3 regions of the Salinivibrio sp. SS2 genome follow, and region 1 is predicted to be linked to each of the others. Evidence: predicted binding sites of a transcription regulator. Region 1 holds the regulator's gene; each other region holds the start of a gene.
What was found. The regulator CRP, encoded in region 1, controls carbon source genes, mostly activating them, when cyclic AMP is high. The targets are predictions, from matches to a motif close to TGTGANNNNNNTCACA.

Region 1 (9,833 bases):
ATTGGTAATGAACAAGCGATGGCCTAATAGACCCCGAAAGACTGGATAACGGATGGGAAGTAACTCTGACTCAAGGGTACGGTCGGCCCCGAGCCAATCTACCGTCAGTCGTCCTTGTTTTAGCATTTCCACTTTACGAGACTGAGAGCCAATTTGGCCTTGAAAGGCCTGTAAAGTGACAGACTCACCCGATTTTTCCGCTAAAAACTCAATCAAGTCGATAGCGTATAAATCGAGGGCAGAGCCAGCCCGTGGTTCTGGATGGACAATGGTGATATTCGCCGCAGCAGTTGAAGAAACCGCCGCGAGTAGCAATGCAGCAAGGGTTTGACGTAAGCTTCTCATAAACGACATCCTGTTAATCAGTTGTTAGATGGGTCGTTTCTGAAGTGTAGAACTTAGGTAATTAGTTTCCAGTCAATAAAAACAAAAAAACCGACGCAAAAGCGCCGGTTTTGTCGCAACACGCGAGGATTAGCGTGTGCCGTAAACCACAATGGTTTTACCGTGAGCTGAGATAAGGTTCTGCTCTTCCAGCATTTTAAGGATACGCCCAACCGTCTCACGCGAACAACCAACAATCTGACCAATCTCTTGACGTGTGATCTTGATTTGCATGCCGTCAGGGTGAGTCATGGCGTCAGGTTGCTTCGCCAAGTTAAGTAGGGTTTGCGCAATGCGGCCGGTCACGTCCAGGAAGGCAAGGTCTCCCACTTTCTGGCTGGTCACTTGCAGGCGACGCGCCATCTGAGAGGACAGACGCATCAAAATGTCTGGGTTAACTTGGATCAGCTGGCGGAATTTCTTGAATGAAATTTCTGCCACTTCGCAAGGTGATTTCGCACGTACCCATGCGGTGCGCTCTTGGTCCTCTTCGAACAGACCAAGTTCGCCGATGAAGTCACCTTGGTTAAGGTAAGACAGGATCATCTCCTTGCCTTCTTCATCTTTGATTAGTACGGCCACAGAACCTTTCACGATGTAGTACAAGGTCTCCGCCTTTTCCCCTGCATGGATCAGAGTACTTTTGGACGGGTACTTGTGAATATGACAATGTGAAAGGAACCACTCGAGTGTAGGGTCTGTTTGAGGTTTTCCTGGAACCATATAACTTATTTCCTCTGCATGTGTTGCCCGGCAACGACGTCCTGTCTTTGTCTGAATGGAAACCCATCAGTCCAATGCACAGAATACGAGGTCTTGGCGCAGGCTACAAGCTCACTGTATGTTAACAAGAGTGTATCTTTTTTCTATCTGGATTTCTTGATTTTGATCTAAGCCAACCGCCTAAAAAATCGGCAAAAATGTGGCTAAGATCACGACCTGAGAAGTAATACACGTTAAGTGCGCTACGGCGGTTAACCTATCTTGCCTTTCTCAATCAACTGTTGGATCAAGGGGCGAATAATCAGCTCCATCGCAAATCCCATTTTACCGCCGGGCACGACCAGCGTGTTGTGCCGAGACATAAAGGCGCCACTGATCATTTGCAGTAAATAAGGAAAATCGACGTTCTTCATGCCACGAAAGCGGATCACAACAAAGCTTTCGTCGAGTGAAGGGATCCCTTTTGCATTCAGCGGGTTGGATGTGTCTACGGTCGGGACACGTTGGAAGTTAATATGTGTGCGAGAAAACTGCGGCGTAATGTAGTGCAAATAATCATCCATGGAGCGCACGATCGAGTCCGTGACAGCCTCGCGGGAATGGCCTCGGTCGCGCGTATCGCGGACAAACTTTTGAATCCACTCCAAGTTAACGATAGGCACCATGCCGATTAGTAAATCAACATGTTGGGCGACATTGACGTCACCATCCACCACCCCGCCATGCAAGCCTTCATAAAATAATACGTCGGTATTTTCAGGCAGATCTTGCCAGGGGGTGAAGGTGCCCGGCATTTGGTTATAAGGCACGGCTTCATCAAAGGTGTGTAGATAACGACGGTATTTACCTGTGCCTTGTTCGCCATATTCTTTAAAAAATTGCTCAAGGCGTGGGAAGTCGTTGGCCGTGGGACCAAAGTAGCTAATATGACGACCTTGTTCACGGGCTTTACGGATCTCAACATCCATTTCTGGCCGCGTGAAGCGGTGAAAGCTATCGCCCTCTAACCAAGAGGCTTTGATGTTCATCATATTGAACATCTTACGAAACGCTTCGGAGGTCGTGGTTGTGCCTGCGCCGGATGAACCGGTCACAGCGATGATTGGGTGTTTAGCCGACATGACGAGCCCTGTCATTGATCAGTCTGAATTTACACCGCAGCCCACAAGGGGAGGCGGTGTTACGGTCTGAGATCGCGCTGACGACGAATATCCACTGTCTCATGCAGCTCAGAGTATACAATCACGGCGTCGCCGGATTTTAATTGTTCACGCACTTGTTCAACTTTCTCAGCAAAGCTGACTTCCTGCTCACCGTAATCTGTCCCTTCCCGCAACACAAAGTGTTCAATTAAATTGGTCAAGGTCTCGGCTGGCACAGATTGCCATGGAACCATCATACTACATCACCTTTTGCTGACATCGGGATGGCACGGACGCCATCTCCATGCTTAGGTTGTGAATTAGCTCCCATTTTACCGAATTATGCGTGTAGGTGCAGTGTGTCTATGTCGATTTAGTCACAATTTATCGTGACGATTGGGGCATCAGGTGCCGAGTTGCTCAGCTATCCACGCGGGCACTGCCTCTTCCAACCATAAACGCGGTGCACGCCAATGGCCAGTGACAAACCCAACATGTCCGCCATGGTCAGTGAGTTGATAGCGTATATTGGCCGGTAATGGCGTGGTTGGGATCACCGCATCAGTCATAAAAGGATCGTCTTTGGCATGAATGATGGTCAAAGGGGCGCGGATCGCAGGCAATACGGATAAGCCACTGCATTGCTGGTAGTAATGATGTGCGTCCTCAAACCCATGCAGTGGTGCGGTGACGGTTTGATCAAACTCGAATAAGGTCGAAATACGGGGCTGCTCGCCAGCTTGCCAGCGACCTACTTGGGCGTGTCGCGTAAGCTTATCTGACAGGGTTTGCCGCATCGAGCGGAGTAGGTACGCTTGGTAGACACGTGAGAACCCTTGCTGAATGCGTAACGAGCAGGCGGCAAGGTCTAAGGGGGGTGACACTGCGCAGCCGCTGGAGACAATCGGATCATCCGCATACTCTGCCAAATAGCGCACCAGCATGTTGCCGCCTAGCGATACGCCCACGGCATGAATGGGATGCTGAGGATAACGCATGCGCAATGTGGTCAAAAAATAGCGCGCATCCTGTGTCTCGCCTGAGTGATAAGTGCGCGGGACGCGGTTTAAGCGGCCACTGCAACTACGAAAGTGCATCACCACACCGCACCAGCCTTGGCGCTGAAAAGCAGCCAGTAATCCATTCGCGTACGGGCTATGAAAACTGCCAGCGAGGCCATGAAAAAGCACCACTATCGGTTGGCCGGGCTGAGGCGTCTGTGTCCAAGCGAGATCGACGAAATCACCATCCGGTAAATCCAGCTGTTGCCACAAAGGGGAGATCACGGGTTGCCGCCGCATCAGCCGTGGCATGATGGTTTGTAGATGAGGATTACGGGCGCTGGGAATCGGTTCAAAGGGCGTCATTAGCGTCTCCTTGATCATCTTCTTTAACCACACCGGCGCGCAGAGTGGGATAGAGCGATTTGGCCGAGGGCGAGAGCTGACGGCAATAATACGCCAACGGCGAGGGCGACTCGGTCAGCCATGTTTGTTGATTCAAGGCGTGGATGAGGTCTTGTTGTTGGAACTTCTCGAGGCTGAGCTCGAAATTCAGCATTTTTTTATATTGTCCCGCGCCAACGCGCGGTTTGATATCGCGACGTAGGTTGCGGTAGGCAATCAGCAAATGCTCAGAGCGGCTGAGCGATTGTTTAAGTTGGCTGAGGCTCTCTGGGGCTAGGCCATAGCCATGGCTTTCCAGCCAAGCCAGCAACAGGGCAAGGTTGACGTTGCCCTGATGCTGATCTTGCAATTTAAGACACGCCTGTTTGACGTCTTGCTTGCCATAGTGTTGCAAACAAAACTGCCACAGGTCGGCTGCATTCGCTTGGCCGGGAATTAGGCTTGATTGAATGCCGCCTCCATGGCTTCCAGTTCTTCCTGTCGCTCCATCCATTCTTGCTCTACCTCTTCCAGCGCTGATTTGGCATCAGCCTGGCGTTGTAATTGTTCCGCGAGTTGGGCTTTTTGGTCTGCGCCATAAATTGTTGGGTCGGCCAGTTTGGTCTCTGCATCGGCAATAATGGCAGAGAGCTGTTCGATTTTTGTGTCTAGGCTGTCAATTTTTTTACGAAGTGGCGCTGTTTTTTGGCGAAGTTCGGCCTCGCGACGCTTTTGTGCCTTACGATCGACCTGACGTTGCTGGGGGGCGGCTTTGTCATCGGCGTTTTGTTTTTTACTTTCCGCGCGGTCGGCACGCTGTTGCTCGCCAAGCCAGCGATGGTAGTCGTGTAAGTCACCGTCAAAGGGTTGCACCGCGCCGTTGTCGACAAGATAAAGATCGTCGGTGGTCGCGCGCAGCAAAAAGCGATCATGGCTTACGATCACCATCGCCCCTTCAAACGATTGTAGGGCAAGCGTCAAGGCTTGGCGCATATCTAAATCAAGGTGGTTAGTCGGTTCGTCAAGCAGCAGCAGGTTAGGCTTTTGCCACACCAATAACGCTAATACCAAGCGTGCCTTCTCGCCTCCCGAAAAGGGGCCAATGGTCTCAAGCGCTTTATCACCCTGAAAGCCAAAGCGCCCTAAGAAGTCACGTAGCGTTTGCTCGGCTGTGGTGGGCGCAAGGCGATTCATATGTTGCAGTGGGGTTTCGTCAATGCGCAACGTGTCGAGTTGATGCTGCGCAAAATAGCCAATTTTTACCCCTTGGGAGTAACTGAGCTCACCGGCCATGGCTGGCAAGGTGCCAGCAAGAAGTTTGATCAGCGTAGACTTACCCGCACCATTGCGGCCTAACAAACCAATACGCGCGCCAGGGACCAGGTTGAGGCGGATATTTTCCACAATCGGTGTCTTGTCGTACCCCGCAGCGACTTTGTCCATCATCAAGATAGGATTTGGGAGCGCATCTGGGGTGAAAAAGGTAAAACTAAATGGATTATCGTATTGCGCCGGCAACACCTTTTCCATCCGCTCCAGTGCCTTAATCCGGCTTTGCGCTTGGCGCGCCTTTGAGGCTTTATAACGAAAGCGGTCGATGTAAGATTGCATGTGGGCAATCTGCTTTTTTTGCTTTTCAAACTGCGCTTGTTGTTGCGCCAGCTTCTGCGCCCGCATCTGCTCGAAGTCGGAATAATTGCCCGTGTATTCATTTAGCTGTTGATGCTCAATATGAATAATACGGTTGACGACAGGATCCAAAAAGTCCCGGTCGTGGGAAATCAGCACCAAGGTACCGGGGTATTGCTGCAGCCACTTTTCCAGCCACATCACGGCATCTAAATCGAGGTGGTTGGTTGGCTCATCAAGCAGCAAGAGGTCGGAACGACACAGCAGTGCTTGGGCAAGGTTTAAGCGCATCCGCCAGCCGCCCGAAAATTGCGTGAGTGACCATTGCATTTGCGCCTGACTAAAGCCCAAACCGTCGAGCAAACTGGCGGCGCGCGCCTCAATACTGTAGCCACCAATGGCATCCAGTTTATCGTGTAAGGTCGCCACGGCATGACCGTCATCACTTTGTTCCGCATCCGCTAAGGCCATCTGCAGTTCACGGTATTCGGCATCGCCATCAATGACATACTCGAGCGCACTTTTTTCCAGTGCGGGCGTTTCTTGTGCCACCCAAGCTACTTGCCATTGGCTAGGATAATGATAGCTGCCCGCATCTAACGTCAGCTGGTGGCGAAGCAGTGCAAACAAGCTGGATTTGCCACAGCCGTTTTTGCCGACCAATCCGACTTTGTCGCCGGGATGGATGGTGGCAGAGGTATGATCGAGCAGTGGCTTGCCACCGCGCAGTAATTGGATGTCAGAAAAGCTAATCATGATTATTCAGTGCGCTAGTGTGGTTTGGGTGCGTCGTCGTTATACCAGCTTGGTGCGGGGATTGCCAAATTTCCCCGTCAGTCGGCCTAACTGGCGCGATCTGTGTTGTGTGTTTTGTGTGTTAAGGTTAAAAACAAGCATGAAAACTGACTCTTGCCGTGATAACAAGGATGCCTATGCCCAATGACAAGGATGCACATCAAGACCCCGCGTCGGTGTTGGTGATCTTTGCCCATCCCGACCCTGATCAGTCGGTGGCGAACCGACGTCTGCTTGCCGCTATCTCTTCGTTTCCGCATGTGACTGTTCACGATATTTACGCAACTTATCCCGACTTTGTGGTTGATGTGCACGATGAGCGCCGACGGGTGCAACAAGCTGATGTGATTGTTTTTCAACACCCGCTACAAATGTATTCCTGTCCGGCGTTGTTGAAAGAATGGATTGATGTGGTGCTAGGCAAAGGTTTTGCACATGGCGAGGGAGGCGATGCGCTAGCAGGAAAAACCTGCCGTTTTGTCGTCACCACCGGAGGGGCGGCTGAGGCGTTCACCAAAAGCGGATACAACAAGTATTCGATGCAAGAGCTTCTCCAACCGTTTGAGTTGACCGCCGCCCTGTGCCGCATGACGTGGCTCCCGCCGCTGGTCTTGCACTGGGCTCGTCGTGTGAGTGATGCCGATCGGGATGCGTTTGCGGAACTGTATGCCGATTGGATTCGTGATCCGCTCGCCCATGCGGGAGGTGAGCATGGAGCATAACTTGCTTTCCGCGGCCTTTATTTTCCTGTTAGCGGCGGTGATTGCCGTCCCACTCGCGCAGCGGTTAGGGATGGGCTCGGTATTAGGCTATCTGATGGCCGGCATCGTGATTGGTCCATGGGGGCTCGGGCTTATCAGCGATGTGGAGTCTATTCTCCATTTTTCTGAATTCGGGGTGGTATTGCTGCTGTTTCTGATTGGCTTGGAGCTAAATCCTAAAAAACTGCTGCAGATGCGCCGGCCGATACTGGGCCTGGGCGGCAGCCAAGTGGTGGTGACTACCTTGGTGATAGGTGCCGTCGGGGTGATGTTCGGACTGACGGAACGGCAGGGCTTTATTGTGGGTATGGCCATGGCGCTTTCCTCTACCGCCATTGCGATGAAAATTATGGAAGATCAGCGCCTTATGCGCAGTGAATCCGGTCAAGCAGGGTTTGCGATTCTGTTGTTTCAAGATATCGCGGTCATCCCTATGTTGGCGATGATGCCCGCACTGGCAGGAGGCAGCCTCGGCAGCTGGTTAGATGTGCTATGGATGTTTATGGGCATTGGCGCACTGTTGGTTGGCGGGCACTTCTTGCTTCGGCCTCTATTCCGTTTGGTGGTCATGAGCGGGGTCAGCGAGCTGTTTAACGTGGCAGCACTGGCCTTGGTGATTGGCATTGCGCTTGCGATGCAGCAGTTGGGTCTTTCGATGGCGTTAGGTTCGTTCCTAGCAGGTGTGCTGCTTGCGGAGAGTGAGTATCGCCACGAACTCGAAACCGCCATCGACCCCTTTAAAGGGTTGCTGTTAGGGCTGTTTTTTATTGCGGTCGGGATGGCGGTGGATCTCGGTCTACTGCTTGAATATCCGCTGACTTTGCTCGGTGCGGTACTTGCACTGGTGTGCGGTAAGGCGTTACTTATCTATCTGCTTGCGCGTCTATTTGGTGTGGCACCTAAAGCGCGCAGTCAAATGGCAGTGTTGCTTAGCCAAGGCGGTGAATTTGCTTTCGTGATCTTTACGGCGGCACGCGCAGAAGGGTTGCTTAGCCAAGAATTGAATGCCTTCTTGCTGGTGGTGGTGAGTCTGTCGATGATGACCACCCCCTTGATGCTTACCTTGCAGCAACGCTGGTTTGAACGCACTTTTAATGAACCAGAGGAGTTACCGCCACAGACGCAATTTGATCAACATGACGCGCGCGTCATCATCGCGGGCTTTGGTCGGTTTGGTCAGGTGGTCGGTCGGTTGATGTTTGCCAACAAAATTGGTGTCACCATCTTGGAACGTGATCCCACCCAAATCAAGCTATTACGCAAGTTCGGGTATGATGTGTATTACGGTGATGCGACGCAGCTTGATTTACTTCGGGCGGCAGGGGCGCAAAGCGCAGAGGCGATTGTGATTTGCACCGACTCGCCGGATGAAGTGATGGAGATTGTTGATCTTTGTCAGCAGCATTTCCCTAACTTAAAGATATTAGCGCGAGCACGAAGTCGGGTTGAGGCTTATCAGCTCATGGGCTTAGGCGTTGAAACCTTGTCGCGGGAGACATTTCTTGGCGCGCTTGATTTAGGTCGACAGACGCTAGAGTCTTTGGGAATGCACCCTTATAAAGCAAAACGTGCCGAGGTGTTGTTCCGCAAGCTAGATATGCGGGTATTGCAAGACCTCTTACCCCAACATAATGAAGATATGGCCGCCGCTTCACGCGTGAAAGAGGCGCGTAAAGAATTGGAAGAGATCTTTGATCGGGAAATGCGTGGTGATATTGAGCGCCACCAGAGTTGGAACCGAGATGAATAGGATGGAATTGTGAAAAAGCGCTTTATTGCCGGGGCGGCGTGCCCCAAATGTCAGCGTCAAGACACCTTGCGAGTTTGGCGCGAAAACAATATTGACAAAGTGGAATGTGTCAGCTGCGATTACCATGAGAGTCGGCTTCCGGATTCGGCACAGCAGTCACAGTCTGAAACCCCGCCGGCAGAGAATGTCATTGGGATCTTTAAACCGGAGTAGGGAATCCGTTATCATCGGCAGTCCATTAACCTTCCGGTCTCGGAGCGAGCATGAAAATTGCAAATGATGTGGTGGTCAGCCTGGCCTACCAAGTAAAAAATGAAGACGGTGCGTTAGTTGATGAATCAACAGCGCAAGAACCCCTCCAGTACCTACACGGTCACCGTAACCTGATCGTTGGTCTGGAAAAGGCACTGGAAGGTCGTGAGAAAGGCGACGCGTTTGAAGTGACCGTAGGTCCTGACGATGCATACGGTGAGTATCAAGAAGCCATGGTACAACGCGTACCGGCGAACGTATTCCAAGGCGTAGACCAAGTGGAAGTCGGCATGCGCTTTATGGCGGAAACTGACCAAGGTCAGATCCCGGTTGAAGTCACCGAAGTTGACGGTGACGAAGTTGTTGTTGATGCCAACCACATGCTGGCAGGCCAAACTCTGTCATTCTCTGTGGAAGTGGTTGATCTACGTGCAGCAACCGAAGATGAAATTGCTCATGGCCATATTCACCAAGAAGGTGGCTGCGGTCACGATCACTAATCAGTGATTAGCAACGAGAAAAGGCGCCGGTTTGGCGCCTTTTTTTATTTCATATCCGCCGTCTTTAGGCGTGTATCGACACCAGCGCTTGGCCATTAATAATGCGGCGGTGGGGTTTCTTCCGATTGGCTGGCGATGTTGGCCGGCGCAACGTCCTTCAGTTTGCCGACCAAATACTGAATTTGCACTGTCATACGCTCAATATCGCCTTGCTGTTGGGTGAGAGCGTCATTGAGCTGTTCTATTGTGTCTTCTTGAAACGCGACCTTGCACTCTAGATCGTCAATTTGTTGCTGTAATTTGCCAATCTCACTCATTTTTGTTTCTCACTGCATTAAGGGGTGTCGGTTAACCAAGCCTGGGCGATGCCCGCCGAGGTACCGGAAATCACACGGCCGGTTGGGTCGATAGCGACATCATACACGACCGCGCTGGGAGGGCGAGTATTGGGTTGTGCCAATGCCTCCCAACGTCCTAGATTCTCACCGGTCTGAACATCCCAAAGCTCGACC
Region 2 (9,833 bases), on a different contig from region 1:
TTTTTAAAAGTTTGCCGCTGTCAGCCCTGGTGCTCGTTGACACGATTGTTCAAAGGCACTGAGTTGAGGGGCAAGATCCTCACTGACAAAGGTATCGTCAAATATTTTCACTTTGCGGGCGAGCTGCCAACTATCAATCGACGCGCCTTGTCCGTAGGGAATTGCATACACATGAAAGTGTTGACGCTGAGTAATGTAGTCAAGATTTGGCGGTACGCGTAAAGGTTGATAGGTGGTATTAAGGTAGACGTAAAACTCCCCTTGGCAATTGGCCACCACATACGAGCCTTGCTCACTGCGTAACGCTAGATAAGGTTGTGGTACTTTATCAAACTGATTCACATGCCATTGATTCGCTATTGCAGTTAGCTGGATCATCGGAGCGGTCGGCATGGACGCACGCGAATCGCTTACCTGGGGTGTCGGCGTCGGTGCAGGTGCCGTTGTTTGATTGTTTTCCAACGGTTCAACAATTCTGACACGTTGCGCCACCTCTGGCGCCGATTGGCCTAACAAGGTTCTCATCATGCTTTGCCAGTGGCTAGTCGGCAACATCAGCACCGCAATAACGCTCCAAGAAGCCAATACCCAACGCCATGCTAAGCCGGGCTTTGCGGCTTTAAGCGTCACTGGCGTTGCTTTGTGTTTGAGCTCGGTTTCCAGTTGTTCAACCTGAGATAGTGCCTGTTTTAATTCTCGATTGAGCTGTTTACTCTCTTTCTTGTCACTGTCATGTTGCTTTGATAACCGCTGATGCTGCTCTTCTAAGACATGATGTTGCTTTTCCAGCTTCTGATAGTGCTCCCGCCATTGGCGATTATCAAACTCCAGCTTGGCAATTTTCGCGGTTAGATGCGCAGGGATTTGGTTGTTCGCTTGGCGGGCTCGTAAAGTTCGATTCTCTTGCTGCAATGCGGCGAGTTCTTTTTGTAACCGCGCCACTTGGCTACGCAATGCTGCCGTGCCACCAGCAGACTGTTGACTGTCGAGCGGGCTGTGATCGCCCTTGCCATTTTTAACCGCTTGATACGCTTCACTGACAAGCTGCATCAACCCTGTGCTTCCACCTTTATCTGGATGCACACGAATAGAAAGTTGACGATAGCGTTGTTTAATTTGCTCGGCGCTTTCACTGGCGCCAACGCCTAAAAGTTCGTTCCAAGTGGTCATATCAGGGCCCATCATTACGGCTTCGTCTTGCAAACTTAATCACAAGGTGTTGATCCGTGTTATCGGCAAAGGATCACATTTATTGAGTATTTATGGGTCGAGATTTCAGTATAGCCAGCACCCTATTGTTCGGAGATAAAAGTTTAAAGAGTGCAAATTTTGCGCGCTTCTTTAATTGATAAGAGTCTTTATTGATTTTTGCATTGCATTCATATTTCTGTGATCTATCATACTTACCGCAATATGACGTTCCGATGAAGACAGCAGGAGAGAGGTGGCATTCGCCATCCGCCGAAGAAGTAAATCTTTCAGGCACTTAAATGTATGGACTGCTGTTGGAGGAGCCTCTGGAGAGACCCGTTAAGTCGGGCGCCGAAGGAGCAAGCTTGTTTTCAAGTGAAACTCTCAGGCAAAAGGACAGAGGAGATACCCACCCCAATATGTAGCACTTTTGTTAATATTAGTGTGGCTTATCTCCTCCTTTGATGTTTAAAGGGGGATAAATGCAATTTCTAACTCAATTACCAGATATACCATCACTTCTCGCCACCATTGACGACTGGATATGGGGCCCACCGCTCTTACTACTCCTCACGGGAACCGGTCTGTTCTTTACCGTACGGTTAGGGTTTATCCAGCTACGCCGTTTACCTTTTGCACTAAAACAAATTTTTAAGCCGGCGGATGCCTCAACCCAAGGCGATGTTTCTGGCTTTGCGGCTTTATGTACAGCATTGTCCGCGACTATCGGAACAGGAAATATTATTGGTGTCGCAACCGCTATCGCGCTGGGCGGTCCCGGCGCCCTATTCTGGATGTGGCTAGCCGCGTTTTTAGGCATGGCAACCAAATACGCAGAATGCTTGCTAGCGGTGAAATATCGCGAAACCGATCACAAGGGCAATATGCTGGGCGGGCCCATGATGTACCTTTCTAAAGGGGCTGGGCAACCGCTGTTAGCGAAGCTGTTCGCGCTGTTTGGATTAGGCGTCGCCTGCTTTGGTATTGGCACCTTCCCGCAAGTTAACGCCATCAGCAGTGCCGCTACTCACCTGTTCAATATTCCCACCGTGGCGGTCGCAGGGATCTTAACCGTACTGGTGGCTCTGGTAACCATTGGCGGGGTGAAGTCGATTTCAGCCGTAGCGGCCAAAATCGTTCCCGTGATGGCGGTATTCTATGTGGTCGCGTGTTTATGGGTGCTCGGAGCGAACATTGAACAACTCCCACACGCCGTCGCGCTGGTCTTTGAGTCCGCGTTTACGGGAATGGCAGCAACCGGTGGTTTTGCCGGTGCGGGAATGATGCTTGCGATTCAAGCCGGTATTGCACGCGGCGTATTTTCTAATGAGTCGGGACTGGGCAGCGCCCCTATCGCCGCGGCTGCAGCCAAAACCGATTCTTGCGTTGAGCAAGGCCTTGTTTCCATGACCGGTACTTTTATCGATACACTGGTGATTTGTACCATGACGGGCCTGACCTTAATTCTGACCCAGTCATGGTCAGGGGAGCTGGCAGGAGCCGCGATGACCTCCCATGCCTTTGCAGTCGGTATGGAGAGCAGCATTGGGCCGATGCTGGTGAATATTGGCCTGTTATTTTTTGCCTTCACCACCATTCTAGGCTGGCATTACTATGGTGAGCGTTGTGTCGCTTATTTGTTCGGTAAACGCGCTATCTATCTATATAAGCTCATTTTTATTGGATTGATTGCATCAGGATCTTTTATCCATCTGAACACCATTTGGATCCTTGCTGATATCGTTAATGGCTTAATGGCGATCCCGAACCTGATTGGCTTGTTGCTACTTCGCCATGTGGTGATCAACGAAACGCGCACCTACTTTAATCAAGAGGCGGCGAGCCCAGCTCGTGCCGAGCATACCACTTGCAGCCAAGTGCATTAAGTTGCGGCTAAGTGTATGAGTGGCTCGTTACCACCTCGGTCAGCCCGCTGATACAGCAAACGTAAAAAAGCCGGTGAGTACACCTCACCGGCTTTTACGTATTACTCAACAGGCTGTCATTGCTTACGCAAACTTCACCGCGTCGGTTTCTTCTATGCCTAAACGCCCTAAAATGGCGCGTGGATTAACGAAATCGTTGATTCGGGTGTGGTGTTCCACTTTATCCCCTACCGCGACGAACTCATAATCCAGTGATTGAGTCGCCTGTTTGTCCCATACCCCGTCACCAAAATAAATTCGGCGATCAAACTGCACGCCATAATCTTGCTTGGCACGGAACGCCGCGAGTGCCATCACTTCACTGCGGCTCATCGCATCCGAGCATGACGAGAACACGATACCATCGACATTAAAACCGGCCGCCTTTAACTTCATCCGCGCGGTTTCTTCCCAGCCACCCGTCGCAATGGCAAGGGCGACAGAAGGTACTTGACGCATCTCATTGATAAACTCGACCGCGCCCGGAATGGGAGTCATACCGTTTTCCGCAATGGCGTGCGCGAGCTTTTGCATAAACACACGTTTCACTTCTCGGAAAATGGTGATTTTCTCTTTTTTCAGGTCGTTTTTATCGATGAGTTCTTCGATGATACCTGCGTCGGTGATATTGGTGTATCCACCCCAATCATCAGGCACTGTCAGTCCCGTCACAGCAAAAATGGCTTCACTAAAACACTCGTGGTCCATTTGGCAGCTGTCTACCAGCGTACCATCCACGTCTAACATAAATAGATTTTTCACGCGCTATTCCTCAAATCCCGTTGCGTCCACACAAGCACACGGCTTGTTGATTTGATTGTGGCGCTTCCCCAATGCAAGCTGTCTGTCCGACACAACGGCCATTATAACATTATTTTTACATTTTGGACGACAGCCGAGCGCAATCATACGCCCCTGCTTGATAACTGCCAATGCTCACTCGAAAAGTTGTTACATCAACGAAATTTTTGAACAAGTTTAACGAATCCTTGACGTGGTGTTTTTACGCCCAAACTCTACACTAACCAAGGTCGCAATATGCAGCCCGTTAATTTTAAGGAGAACGTAATGAAAGCGCTTGTCATCAAATCAAGTATTCTTGGCCCCCATTCTAGCTCGAACGCCGTGATCGATGGCGTGGTGAACAACCTATCACCTGATTCTTTGGTTGAGCGTGACTTGGCAGCCAATCCATTGCCGATCCTTGACGGCGAGCTTGCCGGTGGCCTTCGTGGCGGCAGTGATCTGAATGAGCGTCAACAGCAAACGCTGGCGCTTTCTGACCAGTTAATCAACGAGATCCAACAAAGCGATACGCTAATCATCGCCGCCCCGATGTATAACTTCACGGTGCCCGTGCAGCTGAAAGCGTGGATTGATCTTATTGCCCGTGCTGGCGTGACATTTCGCTATACCGAAAATGGTCCTGAAGGCTTAGTGACAGGTAAGCGCGCTATCGTTGTCACCACACGAGGTGGGATGCACAAAGGCGGTAACACCGATCACGTGACAGGTTATATGCAAACCGTACTTGGTTTTATCGGTATTACAGACGTTGAATTTGTCTACGCGGAAGGCCTCGCCATGGGTGAAGACTTGGCCAGCAAAGCCATTGACGATGCAAAACAGCAGCTCAAAAAACTGGCTTCTTAATCGCAAAAGACCCATTGTTTGGTGCAAACGCCTGCCAATGTGCAGGCGTTTAGGTTAGCAAGCGCGCGAGGATTGGTGATCCGCGACGCCAATGTTACCATGTGCGGTCTAATGCAGGTGGTTGAGCCTGCTTTCTTTTCTTTGATCAGATTGGATGCGATTGTGACCGACACCGCCCAGCCAACGTTTTTTATCTACGACTTTGAGACCTTTGGCACCCACCCGGGTAAAGACCGCCCTTGTCAGTTTGCCGGCGTGCGCACTGATAGCGACTTCAACATTATCGGCGAGCCCTTAGTGCTGTTTTGTCAGCCACCGAATGATTATTTGCCCGCACCAGAGGCCTGCTTAATCACCGGGATCACACCACAGTTAGCGGTGAAAAAAGGCTTACCTGAGCCCGAATTTATCGCCCGTATTCATGAGGCACTCTCTCAGCCAAATACCTGTGTCTTCGGATATAACAATGTACGCTTTGATGATGAGGTGACCCGCTACACGTTGTACCGTAACTTTTATGACCCATACGGTTGGAGTTGGCAAAACGGAAATTCACGGTGGGATTTACTCGATGTGATGCGCGCTTGCTATGCGTTGCGCCCCGAGGGTATTGAGTGGCCGCATGATGAAAATGGCAAGCCAAGCTTTAAGCTGGAAAAACTCTCGGTTGCCAACGGCATTGAGCACAGTAATGCGCATGATGCTATGGCGGATGTATACGCCACCATTGAGCTGGCCAAAAAAGTAAAAGCTGCGCAACCGCGTTTATTCAATTATTTGCTGACCCATCGCCATAAAAACAAAATCAAAACCCTGATTGATGTGGTGAATATGACCCCACTGGTTCATGTCTCGGGTATGTTTGGCACCGAGCGAAGCAACACCAGTTGGATCGTGCCGGTTGCTTGGCATCCTGAAAATCCCAATGCGGTGATCACCATTGATTTGGCGCGAGACCCAGCACCGCTTTTTGAGCTTGATGTCGATGCGCTGCGCGAGCGTTTGTATACGCCTCATCATGCACTCGCGGAGGATGAATTACCGGCACCACTGAAACTCGTGCACATCAACAAATGCCCGGTCTTAGCTGATGCCAAAACCCTACGTCCGGAAGATGCTGCGCGCTTAGGGGTGGATCGCGAAGCCTGCTTGCGTCATCTAAAAGCGCTCAAAGGCGCACCAGAGCTGAGAGAAAAGCTGGTTGCCGTCTTTGCCGAATCAAAACCCTTTGACGATCAGGACGTCGATAGTGCCCTATATGCAGGCTTTTTCTCGAAAAGTGATCAAAGTGCGATGGAAATTATTCGAGCGCGCGATCCTGAAAACCTTGCCGCGCTCGATTTGAGCGTTGACGACTGGCGCATAAAGCCGCTGCTGTTCCGCTATCGCGCGCGTAATTATCCGTGGACACTGACTGACGCTGAGCAGCAAAAGTGGTTTATGCACCGTCGCGACTATTTCGAGACCCACTTGCCTGCATACATGGAAAACTTACAGCAATTGGTCGATGCTCACCAAGACGATGAACACCAGCTGAAGATCCTCAAAGCGGTATACCACTATGTGGAATCCTTGGTCAGTTAATTTTGCTTCTCTTGCCGTGGTATCATCTGAGCCATTGGCAAGGGAAAGCCTACTATCTTTCTGATAGATAATCGCTTTTCAAAATTTCCTCACACGCTGTCCAACTTCGTCTACCAAAAAAAACGTCCATATTCTAGTTGCAGAACCGTGATTTGAGTCCACACTTTTAAAAAGAGTATCGTGTGGAGTGGGCTCAATTATGACAACCAAAGTGAATACGCGCTGTTATCGATTTGCGGATGTTGATTTCGAACCAGAAAGCAGAACCTTATATTGGACCGACCAAACCATCACGGTACTGTCCTACGAAGAGTCACGCATGCTAGAAATGCTTTGCTACTACGCGGGAGAAGTGCTATCCAGCCGCACGCTATTTAAGCAAGTTGCATTACCGGATAGCTCGTTTGCGCAGCACCAAAGTGTGGTGACGTCTTTAATGGCAAAGTCCTATCGTAACGGCAAAAAGTGCTTGCCCTTTGAAGTGGTAGGCGAGTTTGGCTACCGCGTTGCCTTGCCCCAACAAACCCTGTCGCATCGACCCGCACCGAGAAAGCAACCACAAGCCGATGAGCCACCATCGCTCGCGAAGCCAGATGATTTACAAGCGGCAGACTTTAGTATCACCAAACCACTGATTGTGTTACTTAGCGCTGCAACCGTGATTATTGGAATAACAGCATTACTCACATAAGCCGATCAGTCGATGTAAATAACATGCTTGGGTAAACCCGAACAGCCCAGAGCCAGTTTGTTGTATGGAGGGGCCTATGCTCACGAAATCAGTATCATTGGTTGTTGTCACGCTAGTCGCCATGTTGATCAGTCTCTCAGCATTGGCTCAACAGGAAGCGAACCGCACGATAACCTTGCACATGGGAGAAATTCCGGGACTGATTAATTTTGATGGCTCCGGCGCCTTTGTCGATTTTGCTCGTTATCTCGACGCCCAAGATCCGAGTACAGACATCACGATCAGCATTTATCCAATTTTTCGCGCGATCAACAATATCTCTCGAGGCCAAGCCGATATCGCGCTCCCTGCTATTCGTCCATTAAAAGAAGATATCAGTGATCTACCCTTTGCCTTTAGCACCGTCTCTTTTGGCGTTGTTCCGCACGTGCTCTATACCCATAAATCTAAGCCACTGAATGCAACGCTGCTAAAAGCCAATCCAGATGGTTACATTATTGAATCCATTCCTCATGACTTTGATTTTGAAGTGGTCCGCTCTCACAGCATACGCCAGTCACTTAAACGGCTGCATAATGGCAGGATAGATGCCTTTATTTGGGCGCAAACCGAAGCCGACCAAGTGTTGAGAGAGCTTGGCTATACCGATATTAAGCGCAAGTTATTCGCGGATATGGAAGATGTCTTTATGATCCCGAAAGGTGAAGCGGGAGAAGAGATCGATGCCTACCTAACCCAATTGCTCACACCTCTCATCGAAAGCGGTGAGCTAGAGCAGCAACACAGGAAAATTCATGCTCCCTATGATGATTGGCAACCTTAATATGTCGATCCAAGCAGGACGAGTCGGCGCTCTGCTCAGCGCGTTAGTGCTTTTCTTGATAGGGCCGTCACCGATACAGGCGCAGCCATCGAACAGTGACGCCCCCACACACACATTGGTGATCCACATGGGGGAGCTCCCGGGACTGATAAACCTTGACGGGTCAGGGCCATTCGTGGATTTTGTACGCTTTCTTGATGACCAAGATCCGAACACACAAATCGAGATCACCGTATTTCCCATTCATCGCGCGATTAATGGCATCGTACGAGGTAGTGCCGATTTAATGCTGCCCGCCGTGCGCCCAACGAAAACAGTCACTGATTTGCCCTTTGCATTTAGCAGTGAGTCGTTTGGCGATGTCACCCATGTTTTATATACCCATAAAAATAATCCCCTCCCCGTTGATGTCCTATGGGCTAATCCGAAACCTTATACGATTGAGGCAGTGCCCTACTACATGCCGTTTAAAGTCGAACGTTCGCACGGCATAGAACAATCCTTGCGCCGTCTCGCCGCTGGCCGCATTGATGGGTTTGTTTGGGCACAAGAAGAAGCCGATATGATGCTCAAGCAGTTAGGGCTAACCAATATTCGCCGCGCACATTTTGCTGATTTTCAAGATGTATTTGTGATCCCCAAAGGAGAGAAAGGTCAGGCCATTGATGCCTACCTTACCGCGTTGATCACTCGCCTGCGTGACAGTGGCGCATTAGCGCGTGAGTATTATAAAGTTCATCGCCCCTACGTGGACTGGCAACCGGAATAGCAAGCTTCACGACTGTATTTAAAAGCAATCATAGTGACTGTATTTACAGGCTTAAAAATGTTGACGTCACTCTAAGTTTGAGCAACAAGATTATGTTTGCATTGTATGCGTGATATTACTCACACATTTATCAAGATCGCTTCTCTACACTGATAGGCCGTTAACCATTTAGAAGTGATGCTATGCGAACCGCACTCATTGACGCACTGACACAATTGCCAGACTCACTACAGAGCACCGTCTCCGAATGGCTTCACGCATCGGCGTTTGATGCGACCTTTACGCCCGCGCAAGTGGCAGATATGGAAGCCGCGAGTGGCCTGTCTGGCACGGCATTGCGCCTTGCTTTACTCCCGCTGGCCGCAGCCTATGCTGTGACACCCATTTCTCGTTTCAATGTTGGGGCGATTGTCAGAGGAGAAGATGGCACGTTATACCTAGGTGCAAATATCGAACTGACTGGCGTTCAACTCGGACAAACCGTGCATGCAGAGCAATCTGCGATCAGCCACGCATGGACCAAAGGGGCGACGCGCTTAACCGACATCACCATTAATTACAGTCCTTGCGGCCATTGTCGCCAGTTTATGAATGAGTTAAATGGTGCTGAGGACTTAGTGATTCAACTGCCTAAATCGGACGCTAAATCACTGCACACTTATCTTCCCGAAGCATTTGGCCCTGCCGACCTAGGTATTGAAGCGCGACTGCTTGCCGACCAAACGCAAGGCTTAACGGCGGACGATATTGACGATCCTCTGCTTAAACAAGCCGTTGAAGCGGCGAACATTAGCCATGCACCTTATTCGGGCAACTACAGCGGTGTCGCGATTGAAACAAGCGATGGCCGTGTATTTAAAGGAATGTATGCCGAGAATGCGGCCTTTAATCCGAGTTTGCCTCCGCTTCAAGTTGCTTTAATTGCCGCCAATATGGCGGACTACTCGTGGGATAAGATTGCCTCTGTGGCATTAGCCGAAGTGGTGAACAGTACCGTGAGCCATCTGGCCGATACCCAAGCGAGCTTGGATGCCATTAATCCCGACATTCCCTTGTTATATGCAGGGTTAAGAGCTTAATACAAAACATCAGGCCGCATTGATTTCTAGTCGCTCTGCGGCCTGTTTTACGCTACTATCCGAGCATCTTTTTTCGGATAACCACAGCGATGAAACAAATTCATAATCCCATCCAAGG
Region 3 (9,833 bases), on a different contig from region 1:
CAAATGCCCGATTTTGAGCGCTTGACTGGCTCGGCCTGAGCCAAGTTACTGACCAATGCGCTTGCGAGAAAGAAGTTTACAAGAAAGAAAGAGAGAAGACGCTTCATACGTTAAGCACGTTTAGTAATGAGTGCTTACACAACAGCGTTTAACGACTAGTTTGTCAACAAACAAATGATTGATTGCACATTTGCTCGTCAAAGCGGAGAAAAAAGAAAAGCCTGACCAAGTCAGGCTTAAAGATTAGTGCGTCACAGTACCGCGCGTCATGATTCTCAGCTAGTTATAGCTTAAGCGCTGCCGGCCAATGATCGAGTGTGACAGTGTGGTACCGTCCACCAACTCAAGCTCTCCACCCATAGGCACACCGTGGGCAATACGGCTGGCTTGCACATCGTGTTCTCGACACAGCTCGGCAATATATTGCGCCGTAGCTTCGCCTTCAACGGTTGGGTTGGTAGCGAGGATCAATTCTTCAATGGGCTCATGCGTGAGGCGTTTTTCCAACACGTCTAAGCCGATATCGGCAGGGCCAATACCATCTAATGGCGACAAATGCCCCATTAGCACAAAGTAACGCCCAGAATATTGCCCGGTGGCTTCAACCGCAGCGATATCCGCAGGGCTTTCAACCACACAAATTAACCCCGTTTGCTGACGTCGAGGATTGTCACAAATCGCACAAACCTCTTCTTCAGTGAAAGTTCGACACTGGCTGCAGTGACCAATCTCTGTCATCGCTGCAGTCAGCGCTTGCGCCAACTCGATACCACCTTGACGATTGCGTTGAAGCAGATGATAGGCCATACGCTGCGCTGATTTGGGGCCGACCCCAGGTAAGCAGCGCAGCGCGTCCATCAGTTGTTCAAGTAACTGACTGGTACGCATGGATTAAAACGGCATTTTCATGCCTGGTGGTAACTGCATACCACCTGTCACTTCGGCCATTTTCTCTTTTTGCTGCTCTTCGGCACGACGTGCTGCGTCATTGAATGCAGCTGCAATCAGATCTTCCAGCATGTCTTTGTCGTCTTCCATTAGGCTGTCATCGATTTCAACTCGACGAACGCTATGGCTACCCGTCATGGTGACTTTTACCATGCCTGCGCCCGACTCACCGGTGACTTCCATATTGGCAATTTCTTCCTGAACTTTTTGCATGCGCTCTTGCATTTGCTGCGCCTGCTTCATCAGGTTACCCATTCCGCCTTTACCAAACATAATTCTCTCTCTTGGTTAGGTGTTCTAAATTGGTCGAATGCTGTCTTCATCCAGTTCCGCAGCAAAACGCTGAAGAATAAAACCGACATTCGGATCATTATGCAAGCTCTGTGTCGCCTGCGCTAATTTTTGTTGATAGAGATGTTCTCGCCACTCTAATGGCGTTCGCCCGCTATCGCCTAAATGGACTTCCAATGTTATGGGGGCATTTAGGGCCTGAGACAAGGCCTGTGCGAGCTGTTGTTGTGCTTTTTCTTTATTGAGGTGAGCCTGATCAGGACGTAAGGTCAACACCACCGTATTGCCCTCACGCACCATCGACGCATTCAGTGCCATTTGCTTCACCAAGCGCGGTACCGCCAAACTGTCTGCCAACGCACACCAGTGATCCTCCGCGTTCGCTTCTTGGACAAGCTTATCCCGCATCGCTGGTGTTTTTTCATGCTCTAGCGCCTTTTTCAGCGCATTTGGCGTTAAATGCGTGGCTGTTTCTTTCTCGGGCTGCGGTTGAGTCGGCGTCCATTGATAAGGCTCGTCAGACACCGGCGCCGTTTCAGCCGTTTTTTGATGAGACAATGCCGCCGGCGCTTGCTCAAAAGACGAGTCGGACACCGGCGACGCAGGCTGGGTATTCGCAGTAATACGATCCAGCACTGACAGCGCATCTTGCTTGGCCGATGTCCGTTCAGTCTTTTTTGGCGTGTTATCCGTCTGACTCGATTGACGTTTCATACGACTACGAAGTTGATTCCGCGCCTGAATCAAACTGGATGCCGCAGATTGAGGGGTAGCCTGTGCTTCCTCCGCCCTATCCGGCTGCGTCGACGCTGGCTGTTGCGCCTGTGGCTCAGGTTGTGATTGATGTGGCGCCGATTGGGGAGCTGGCGCAGTCTGCTCCCTTGGAGCCGATGTTGCTTGCTGCACCTGCGCTTTTAACGCCCCAATCGCCTGAGACGGATCGGTGTGCGGTTTCTGAGTCGCAGCCTGTTGCGTTTGAGGGGCTTGGGCCGGCACAGAAATCGCCTTGGGTTCATAGGGGACAGTTTTGACCGGCTGGAATGCCAACATCCGCAACAACACCATTTCCAGTCCCGCACGTCCATCGGGAGCATACGGTAAATCTTGACGACCCTGCAGCGCCATTTGATAGCACAATTGCACATCTTGGGGCGATAGTCGGGTCGCCAGTGCATGCAAGCGTGCTTTGTCCGGTGACGCCTCGCTATGCGTATTAGGTAACGCTTGCAGTAAGGCGATTTGATGCAGTTGCCCAGCCAGCTCTTTGAGTAAACCGTCCCATTCAACGCCAATGTGCGCAATCTGCTCTAAGGCACTCATCAGCTCCACCGCATCATGGTTAACCAGCGCCTCAAGCAGCAACAATGCGTGATCGGTGCTCAGTGTACCTAGCATGTCGCTAACCGATGCCGTAGTAATTTGACCGTTGCCTAGCGCAATCGCTTGGTCAGTTAAGCTCAGAGCATCACGCATGCTGCCTTCAGCCGCGCGAGAAAGTAGCATCAACGCACGCGATTCAGCATCTACGCCCTCTTGCGCCAAAATGGTTTCTAACTGGGTTTGAATTTGGCTGGCATCGAAATGCTTTAAGTGAAATTGCAAACAGCGTGACAGGATAGTCACCGGCAGCTTTTGCGGATCCGTCGTGGCCAATAGGAATTTCACATACTCAGGCGGCTCTTCCAGCGTTTTGAGCAGTGCATTGAAACTATGACGAGACAACATATGAACTTCGTCAATCAAATACACCTTATAGCGACCACGCGCGGGCTTGTACTGAACGTTATCCAGTAACTCACGGGTATCTTCAACCTTGGTGCGCGATGCCGCATCGATCTCTAATAAATCGACATAACGCCCTTCATCAATCTCTCGGCACGTTTGACACTGACCACAAGGTGATGAAGAGACACCTTGCTCGCAATTCAGCCCCTTGGCAAAAATACGCGCGATGGTGGTTTTACCTACCCCACGGGTACCGCTAAATAAGTAAGCATGATGCAAACGGTCGTGGTCAAGTGCGTTGGCAAGCGCAGTCAGTACATGTTGCTGCCCTGCCACGGTATCAAAGCTATGTGGCCGCCATTTACGTGCGAGTACTTGATAACTCATGTTTCTCGGCTTCCTATTTGAATATCCAATGAGGCGGAGCGTAACAAGGGCGCACAACGCCCCAGTATGGAGAGAGGCTAGTGACCGTCAAATTGGCACAGGCTGAATACGTTAACACCCATTTGAGCAAGTTTATCCTCACCACCAATATCGGGTAGGCTGATGACAAAGCCCGCATGCTTCACCTCACCGCCCAGACGACGCACAAGTTTTACTGTCGCCTCAATGGTACCACCGGTCGCCAGTAAGTCATCAATGACAAGCACGTTATCACCGCTGCTAATCGCGTCACGATGAATTTCTAGCGTGTCTTCGCCATATTCAAGTTGGTAGCTTTCACTAATAACTTCACGGGGTAGCTTACCGGGTTTTCGTACCGGGACGAACGGCAATCTCATCGCCAGTGCCAGCGGGGCACCAAATAAAAAACCGCGCGATTCGGTACCGATGATTTTGGTGAACCCCATGTCACGATACTGGTTCGCGAGTGTATCTATGGTTGCCTGATAGGCGATTGGATCTTCCATCAAGCTGGTTACGTCGCGAAAAAGGATCCCGGGCTTTGGGTAATCAGGAATGGTTTTGATGCTTTGTTTAATGACATTCAAGCTGTCGTTGCTCATGGCCAATACTCGCCGGTAAAAAAACGCAAACCGCAATGTTATGAATTTTCAGCCGAGGCGGCAACAGATTCTGTCTCAGGCAGACGGAGAAACCAGCATAACAGCACAATTAAGCAAATTAGCAGCATGATTTTTAGCCAAGCAAAGCTGACGATATAAATAGAAAAAGTGAAACTGGCCAGTATCATCACGGTGGCCCGTATTTTTACCTTACGGCTAATGGCGCGTTTTTGATACCAATCAGTCAAGATAGGCCCAAAGGTGGGATGTGCATGCAGCCAGTTAGCAATACGAGGCGAACCACGCATAAAGCAGCCACTCGCGAGTAGTAAAAACGGCGTCGTCGGTAGCACCGGTAAAAAAATACCCGCTGTGCCTAAACCGACCCACAGCCAACCAAGGCTATTCCAAAGCCAGCGCCAACGGGGGGAAGAAGGTGGCAGTGAGTGTTGCATGCTGTGGTCTCGCAAAGTTCTGGCCTGACAGTGAAATGAAACACATTAACAAGTGTAGTGACCCTCACCCGGCCAGTACAGCACAATACCGCATTTAACCGTTGAACGCGGTCCACCAGGATAATTAACGACCAAATACAATACCAATCCAAGTCAGGCTGGCTGGCAAAGTGGGAATAAGGAGTACCAGTAAAAATCCAATGAAATACTTCAGACTATACGGCTCTTTAAAATCATGTTCCATTTTGTTATCTCTACTCACAACAACTTAACAACGGTGAAGCGCTACTATAGCTCAGCTTTCGAGCGCTAAAAACGGACCTTTTGTAAGGTTTTATCGCTATTCTTGATTTACATCAGGGTAACAAGTGGGGTGGGTGATCCATGATAAACGTCATTTCAGCCAATCAAGCGAACTGACCATGGATACAAAAACCCTCGCACAGCTTCGGCGTGAGCTCGAAACCGAGCAAGCGGAGCTGATCGCAACCTTAACCACTCGATTACGAGAAGATTGGGAAAAGGAATGCGATAATCTCAATGTGACTGACTTAATTAAAGAAAGTCAAAGCCTGCCAGGCGCGATTCGTTGCCTCGGCGATCGTTTGGAGAAAGTGGACGCCTCTTTGTGTGCCATGGATTTGGAAATCTACGGCCTGTGCGCCGATTGTGAGAGCCAAATACCGCTCAGTGATTTGATGCACGATGCGGCAGAGCAACGTTGTCCTCAATGTCGTACATCAAATTATTACCATCACGATCCCGCGCAGCGTCGTGTTGCGACGGACCCTCACTAAATCGGTGATGCTGTGTCGGTCTACTTTCGCTTGTAGCCTATCTCTCGCTGTTTAAGCGACGAACGCCCAGCTTTGGCTGGGCTTTTTTTTGCGTTTGCGTCAAACGAAGCCACATTATTCTTGGTCAATAATCCAGCGGCGGAAAGACTTGCGTTCTTGATCGCTAGCTTTGGTATACCAAAGTTTAAGTTGTGAGAGCGCATCGCCCTTGATGGATGCTTTGCCTTCCTCATCCACTTCGACCAAAACATCATTGAGGTTTTTGCTTTCACCTTGGTCGAAAATAATGCCATTGGCACGGTTATAGTCAGCCACTAACGCTTCCATATCCGCGTATGCAGCAAAGCCGTCACCTTTAAGCTCAGTCGCGTTCAACGGCATCACCTCGCCACTCTCAAACTCCGCTTGCCATTGTGGGCCTGAAGCAAAATAGTTAGTTGCCTGACTATGCACCCGTAGATTGGTATCAATATTGAGTGTCGCATCGCGCCCATCTACATTTATTTCAAATATATAAGGACGAGAGGTAAAGACTACATCTTTACTGCCGCGCTTCACTTCCCCTTCATAGCGCATCACTAACTGGTGTGTGCCATCGCTTAGTTCAACACTTTGCTGAGGCGCCCAGCTGTCAAATTCCACTTCGGTGCCGTCAATCACTAAAAACTCGACACCCCGTGCTGAGGTAATCGTTGCGGCCTGAGCGACACCTGATAACAGGGTAACCCCCAGCGCTAGCCCAGCCCATTTCAACTGCTTCATTATTCTTTTCTCACTGATTCGCCAAAACCATGAATAAAAAAGCCGCCCGAGGGCGGCTTTTTAAAACGAGTGCTACATACTGTAGCGGTATCGTTAAGCTCGATTAGAACTTAACTTCCATACCTGCAACGTAGCCTAGGTCAGCATTATCTGCGTTAGTATCGCCGATTTCAGCATAAACCTTTGCATTGCTATGCAGTGCATAAGTTACGTTTGCGTAGTAACCATTGACGTTGTCACCTTTCTCAGGATCTTGGCGATCCCAACCAGCGGCAAACGTAGTGTTACCCATGGTGTAGTCAGCTGCTAACGAGAAGGCGTCTGTGTTAATAACGTCGTTTGCACCACCAATCGCGTCTGCTTGTACGTTACCGTATGAAGCTGCTAGGCTCACGTTCTCAATGCCCGCATACTCAACTTCGAACTGATAGCCAGTAACATCTACTGCAGTAGCAGTAGTGGCATTGCCGATCTTAACACTACCGTCGTCAGCTTTGTAATAGTAACCACGGACGTCGAAGTCAGCTACGCGGTAGCCTAGACGAGCATCAACAACAGACAGCTCTGCAGTACCGTCGTCTTCGCCATCGCTCTTCTGATATGTTGATACACCACCATAAAGGGTACCGTTGTCATAAATGTATTTAGCAACTTGGTCACCGTGGCTGGTTTCTTCAACGCCAAATGAAACTTTTGATAGCTCATAGTCCTTCGTGATGCCGATGTCATCACTCAGCAGATATTGGCGACCGAAGGTAATTTGGCCGAAGCTATCGCTTTTAAAACCAACATACAGCTCTTTATTTTCAACGTTACCGTTTGTTGGATTTTCAGTAAGAGCTTCCTCGGATTCGAACTCAAATGACATACCAGCCAGTACGCTCATTTCAGGCGACACTGCAACTTCAGTATTAACAGCAAGGTCGCCGTCATCTAGACGCCACATACCATCTTTGTCATTGCCGATATCTTGGAAGTACTGAACTTCAGCTGCACCAGATAGGTCTACTTTAACGCCGTCTGCGTCATATAGGTTGATGCTTGCAGATGCTGAGCCAGCAGCCAGCAGAGCTGGAACTGCCATTGCTAGAATAGTCTTTTTCATGGTTAATCCACTGCCTTTTCTATTTAGTCATTATGAGTTCCTTTATGGAACTCTGTTATATGGTGGCTGTCATAATGCTACAAAGAACAAAATGCCAATCCACTGAAACTTCGTGGCTAATCGTGCAGAACAATCTTGGTTCTGTCAACTGGCCCGAAATCGCGTAGATCATAACCCACGAGACTTGAAAAACAAAGATTTAGAGAGCCGCCGTGAATGGAGATCACACTCCACGGCTAATCATTAATCAATTTTGATGAAATTTAACCACAACCAATATTAGAACAAAAAACTAAAATATAACAAAAAAAACATAAAAACAGAATAAAAAACCATTCAATAGCTTAAAAGTGGTGCTTTCCCGAAAAACAAACAGAACAGCAAGATAGAGCAAATTGGTTCAATATAAATTCGTGATTGGGATCTCATTAATGTAAAGAAATCTTGCAGTTCGGGATCGTTTTCACGTTTTTGAGTCGTGCTATACTGCGCGCCATTCTCCCTTAAGCCGGACATATTGATGCTCAGCCCTGCCGTAAAATCAGACATCCGCGCCTGCTATCAAACCCTACAAGCGCAACTTCCCCATTTTGTCCCTAGAAAGGTACAAAACTATCTCGTGGCAGAGCTTGCAAAAACGCTAGCAGGCGATTACGACAACAAGCGCCGGCTATTTGTGGCGGAGGCGGGTACGGGTGTGGGCAAATCGATGGCCTATCTTATGGGGGCCATCCCCTTTGCGCTAAACAACAATAAAAAAGTGGTGATTTCGACCGCGACAGTGGCTTTGCAAGAGCAGTTAGCCAATAAAGACATTCCATTTTTTCGTCGCATCTGCCCAAAACCGTTTGATTTTATTCTGGCAAAAGGGCGTCAACGATATTGCTGTGCACACAAATTGAGTGCGGTGGCGGATACAGACAGCATCCAAGGCGCGCTGTTCACCCAAAAGCCCAAGCAAAACGAGCAATGGCTACTCAATGACATGTACTCAGCATTCAGCCGAGGAAAGTGGGATGGCGACCGCGATAGCTGGCCCAAGCCGATTGCCGATCATCTCTGGCAAGCCATTGTATCGGACAAACATACTTGCCACGCTGGGTTGCACGCTCATCGTCAGTGCCCCTTCGCCAAAGCGCGCGAGGCGATGGACAAAGCGGATGTCGTGGTCGTCAATCACAGTCTGTTACTGGCCGATCTCGAGCTAGGTGGCGGGGTGATCTTGCCCGAGCCAGAGCAATGTCTTTATATGATTGATGAAGCCCACCATTTGCCGACGGTCGCACGCGACTTTTCTGCCGCCAATGCCAGTTTACTCGGGGCGACTGGATGGCTGGAAAAGCTCAACCAAGCCACGGTTAAGCTCGGTAATACCGCGGATATGAAGCGCGCAAACCACTTCGTGGATAGCTTATTAGACGCGATCCAAGTGCTGATCCCCACTTTACGCGACACCAACCAAATTATTAGTGGTTTACCCCTCAATGAGGATGGCTGCTACCGTTTTGTTGATGGCGAACTGCCTGACGCCTTGGTAGAACCCTGCCAGCAATTGAAGCAGGCGAGTAAAAAAGCCAACCAGAGCTTGGCGAAAATTCACGATTTGATCAACGAGCGACTGAAAGAAAATGACATATCGGCCAAGCTCGCCGACCCTGCGCTTGCGGAAAGTGCCTTTTTCTTACAACGGCTTGAGAACCTAGAAAAAGTCTGGTCACTGATGGCACAACCCAACGCAAACAAAGGTGCACCTCTCGCGCGCTGGGTACAGCGTTGCCAAGAGCGCGAAGATGACCGCTGGGTCCACGTCTCACCGTTAGAAGTCGGCTGGCGTCTTGATCAAATGCTGTGGTCACGGGCAGCTGGCGTCGGACTGTTTTCTGCCACATTGCGCGCACTCAATCAGTTTAGCTATTTTTGTCGCCAAGTCGGTCTAAGCGAAAACGATGGCACGCGCTATTTGGCGTTACCCTCCCCCTTTGACTATGCCAATCAAGCAAGACTGATAGTGCCTGCGATGCCCTGTGAGCCACAAGCAAAACAGTTTACCGATGTGCTTGGCGACAAAGTGCTTGAGTATTTGGAAGGCGAAACCGCATCACTGGTGCTATTCGCCTCCTATTGGCAAATGCATCAAGTGGCTAAAACCTTGGAGCCGCACTGTCGCCGTCATCAATGGCAACTGCTCTGCCAAGGCACCCTGTCACGCAGTGCACTGTTAGAACAACACAAAAAGGCGGTTGCCGCCGGGAAAACCAGTATTATTTTTGGGACCGGCAGTTTTTCTGAAGGGCTAGATTTACCCGGCAACCTACTGACAAACTTGATTATTACAAAAATTCCCTTTGCTGTGCCCACCTCACCGGTGGAAGAGGCCCACGCCGAATACATTGAAAAATGTGGTGGCAATCCGTTTTTGCAAATTTCGGTTCCCGAGGCAAGTAAAAAGCTAGTGCAATCGGTCGGGCGTTTACTGCGCAAAGAGGAAGACTCTGGTAGAGTGGTGCTTCTTGACCGGCGTATTATCACCCGCAGATATGGCCAATCATTACTCGACTCGCTACCACCCTTTAAGCGCGTCGTCGAACAATAACTAGAAAGAATTCACATGCTTGAACTGATTGACCTCTCTACCCTAATTATTTTAGGGCTTACGGCGTTTGTCGCCGGCTTTATTGATGCGGTAGCTGGCGGTGGTGGAATGCTCACTGTCCCCGCCTTGCTTTCCTTAGGCTTGCCG

Region 2: a site for CRP is predicted at 8,745-8,760, ahead of cdd (cytidine deaminase). Genes of this name have one in related genera too.
Region 3: a site for CRP is predicted at 7,506-7,521, ahead of dinG (ATP-dependent DNA helicase DinG). Genes of this name have one in related genera too.

Annotation. Positions count from the first base shown of each region.
Region 1 covers NZ_MEBP01000097.1:8,407-18,239, reverse strand. The annotation lists gene BGK46_RS11980 (hypothetical protein) at 1-345, opposite strand, end outside; gene crp (cAMP-activated global transcriptional regulator CRP) at 475-1,107, opposite strand; gene BGK46_RS11970 (phosphoribulokinase) at 1,359-2,228, opposite strand; gene BGK46_RS11965 (YheU family protein) at 2,288-2,506, opposite strand; gene BGK46_RS11960 (hydrolase) at 2,654-3,616, opposite strand; gene BGK46_RS11955 (TIGR02444 family protein) at 3,603-4,148, opposite strand; gene BGK46_RS11950 (ABC transporter ATP-binding protein) at 4,091-6,019, opposite strand; gene kefG (glutathione-regulated potassium-efflux system ancillary protein KefG) at 6,196-6,780, shown strand; gene kefB (glutathione-regulated potassium-efflux system protein KefB) at 6,770-8,569, shown strand; gene BGK46_RS11935 (YheV family putative zinc ribbon protein) at 8,579-8,782, shown strand; gene slyD (peptidylprolyl isomerase) at 8,833-9,321, shown strand; gene BGK46_RS11925 (SlyX family protein) at 9,417-9,638, opposite strand; gene BGK46_RS11920 (WD40 repeat domain-containing protein) at 9,656-9,833, opposite strand, start outside.
Region 2 covers NZ_MEBP01000056.1:7,283-17,115, forward strand. The annotation lists gene BGK46_RS03210 (J domain-containing protein) at 4-1,170, opposite strand; glycine riboswitch at 1,425-1,512, shown strand; glycine riboswitch at 1,515-1,594, shown strand; gene BGK46_RS03215 (alanine/glycine:cation symporter family protein) at 1,674-3,077, shown strand; gene BGK46_RS03220 (HAD family hydrolase) at 3,201-3,878, opposite strand; gene BGK46_RS03225 (FMN-dependent NADH-azoreductase) at 4,185-4,769, shown strand; gene sbcB (exodeoxyribonuclease I) at 4,932-6,353, shown strand; gene BGK46_RS03235 (winged helix-turn-helix domain-containing protein) at 6,553-7,044, shown strand; gene BGK46_RS03240 (hypothetical protein) at 7,121-7,867, shown strand; gene BGK46_RS03245 (ABC transporter substrate-binding protein) at 7,839-8,636, shown strand; gene cdd (cytidine deaminase) at 8,819-9,715, shown strand; gene BGK46_RS03255 (DMT family transporter) at 9,805-9,833, shown strand, end outside.
Region 3 covers NZ_MEBP01000080.1:5,079-14,911, reverse strand. The annotation lists gene BGK46_RS09045 (GmrSD restriction endonuclease domain-containing protein) at 1-107, opposite strand, end outside; gene recR (recombination mediator RecR) at 280-888, opposite strand; gene BGK46_RS09035 (YbaB/EbfC family nucleoid-associated protein) at 892-1,221, opposite strand; gene dnaX (DNA polymerase III subunit gamma/tau) at 1,246-3,351, opposite strand; gene apt (adenine phosphoribosyltransferase) at 3,429-3,974, opposite strand; gene BGK46_RS09020 (YbaN family protein) at 4,013-4,429, opposite strand; gene BGK46_RS09015 (hypothetical protein) at 4,852-5,226, shown strand; gene BGK46_RS09010 (YccT family protein) at 5,341-5,988, opposite strand; gene BGK46_RS09005 (porin) at 6,092-7,093, opposite strand; gene dinG (ATP-dependent DNA helicase DinG) at 7,614-9,686, shown strand; gene BGK46_RS08995 (sulfite exporter TauE/SafE family protein) at 9,702-9,833, shown strand, end outside.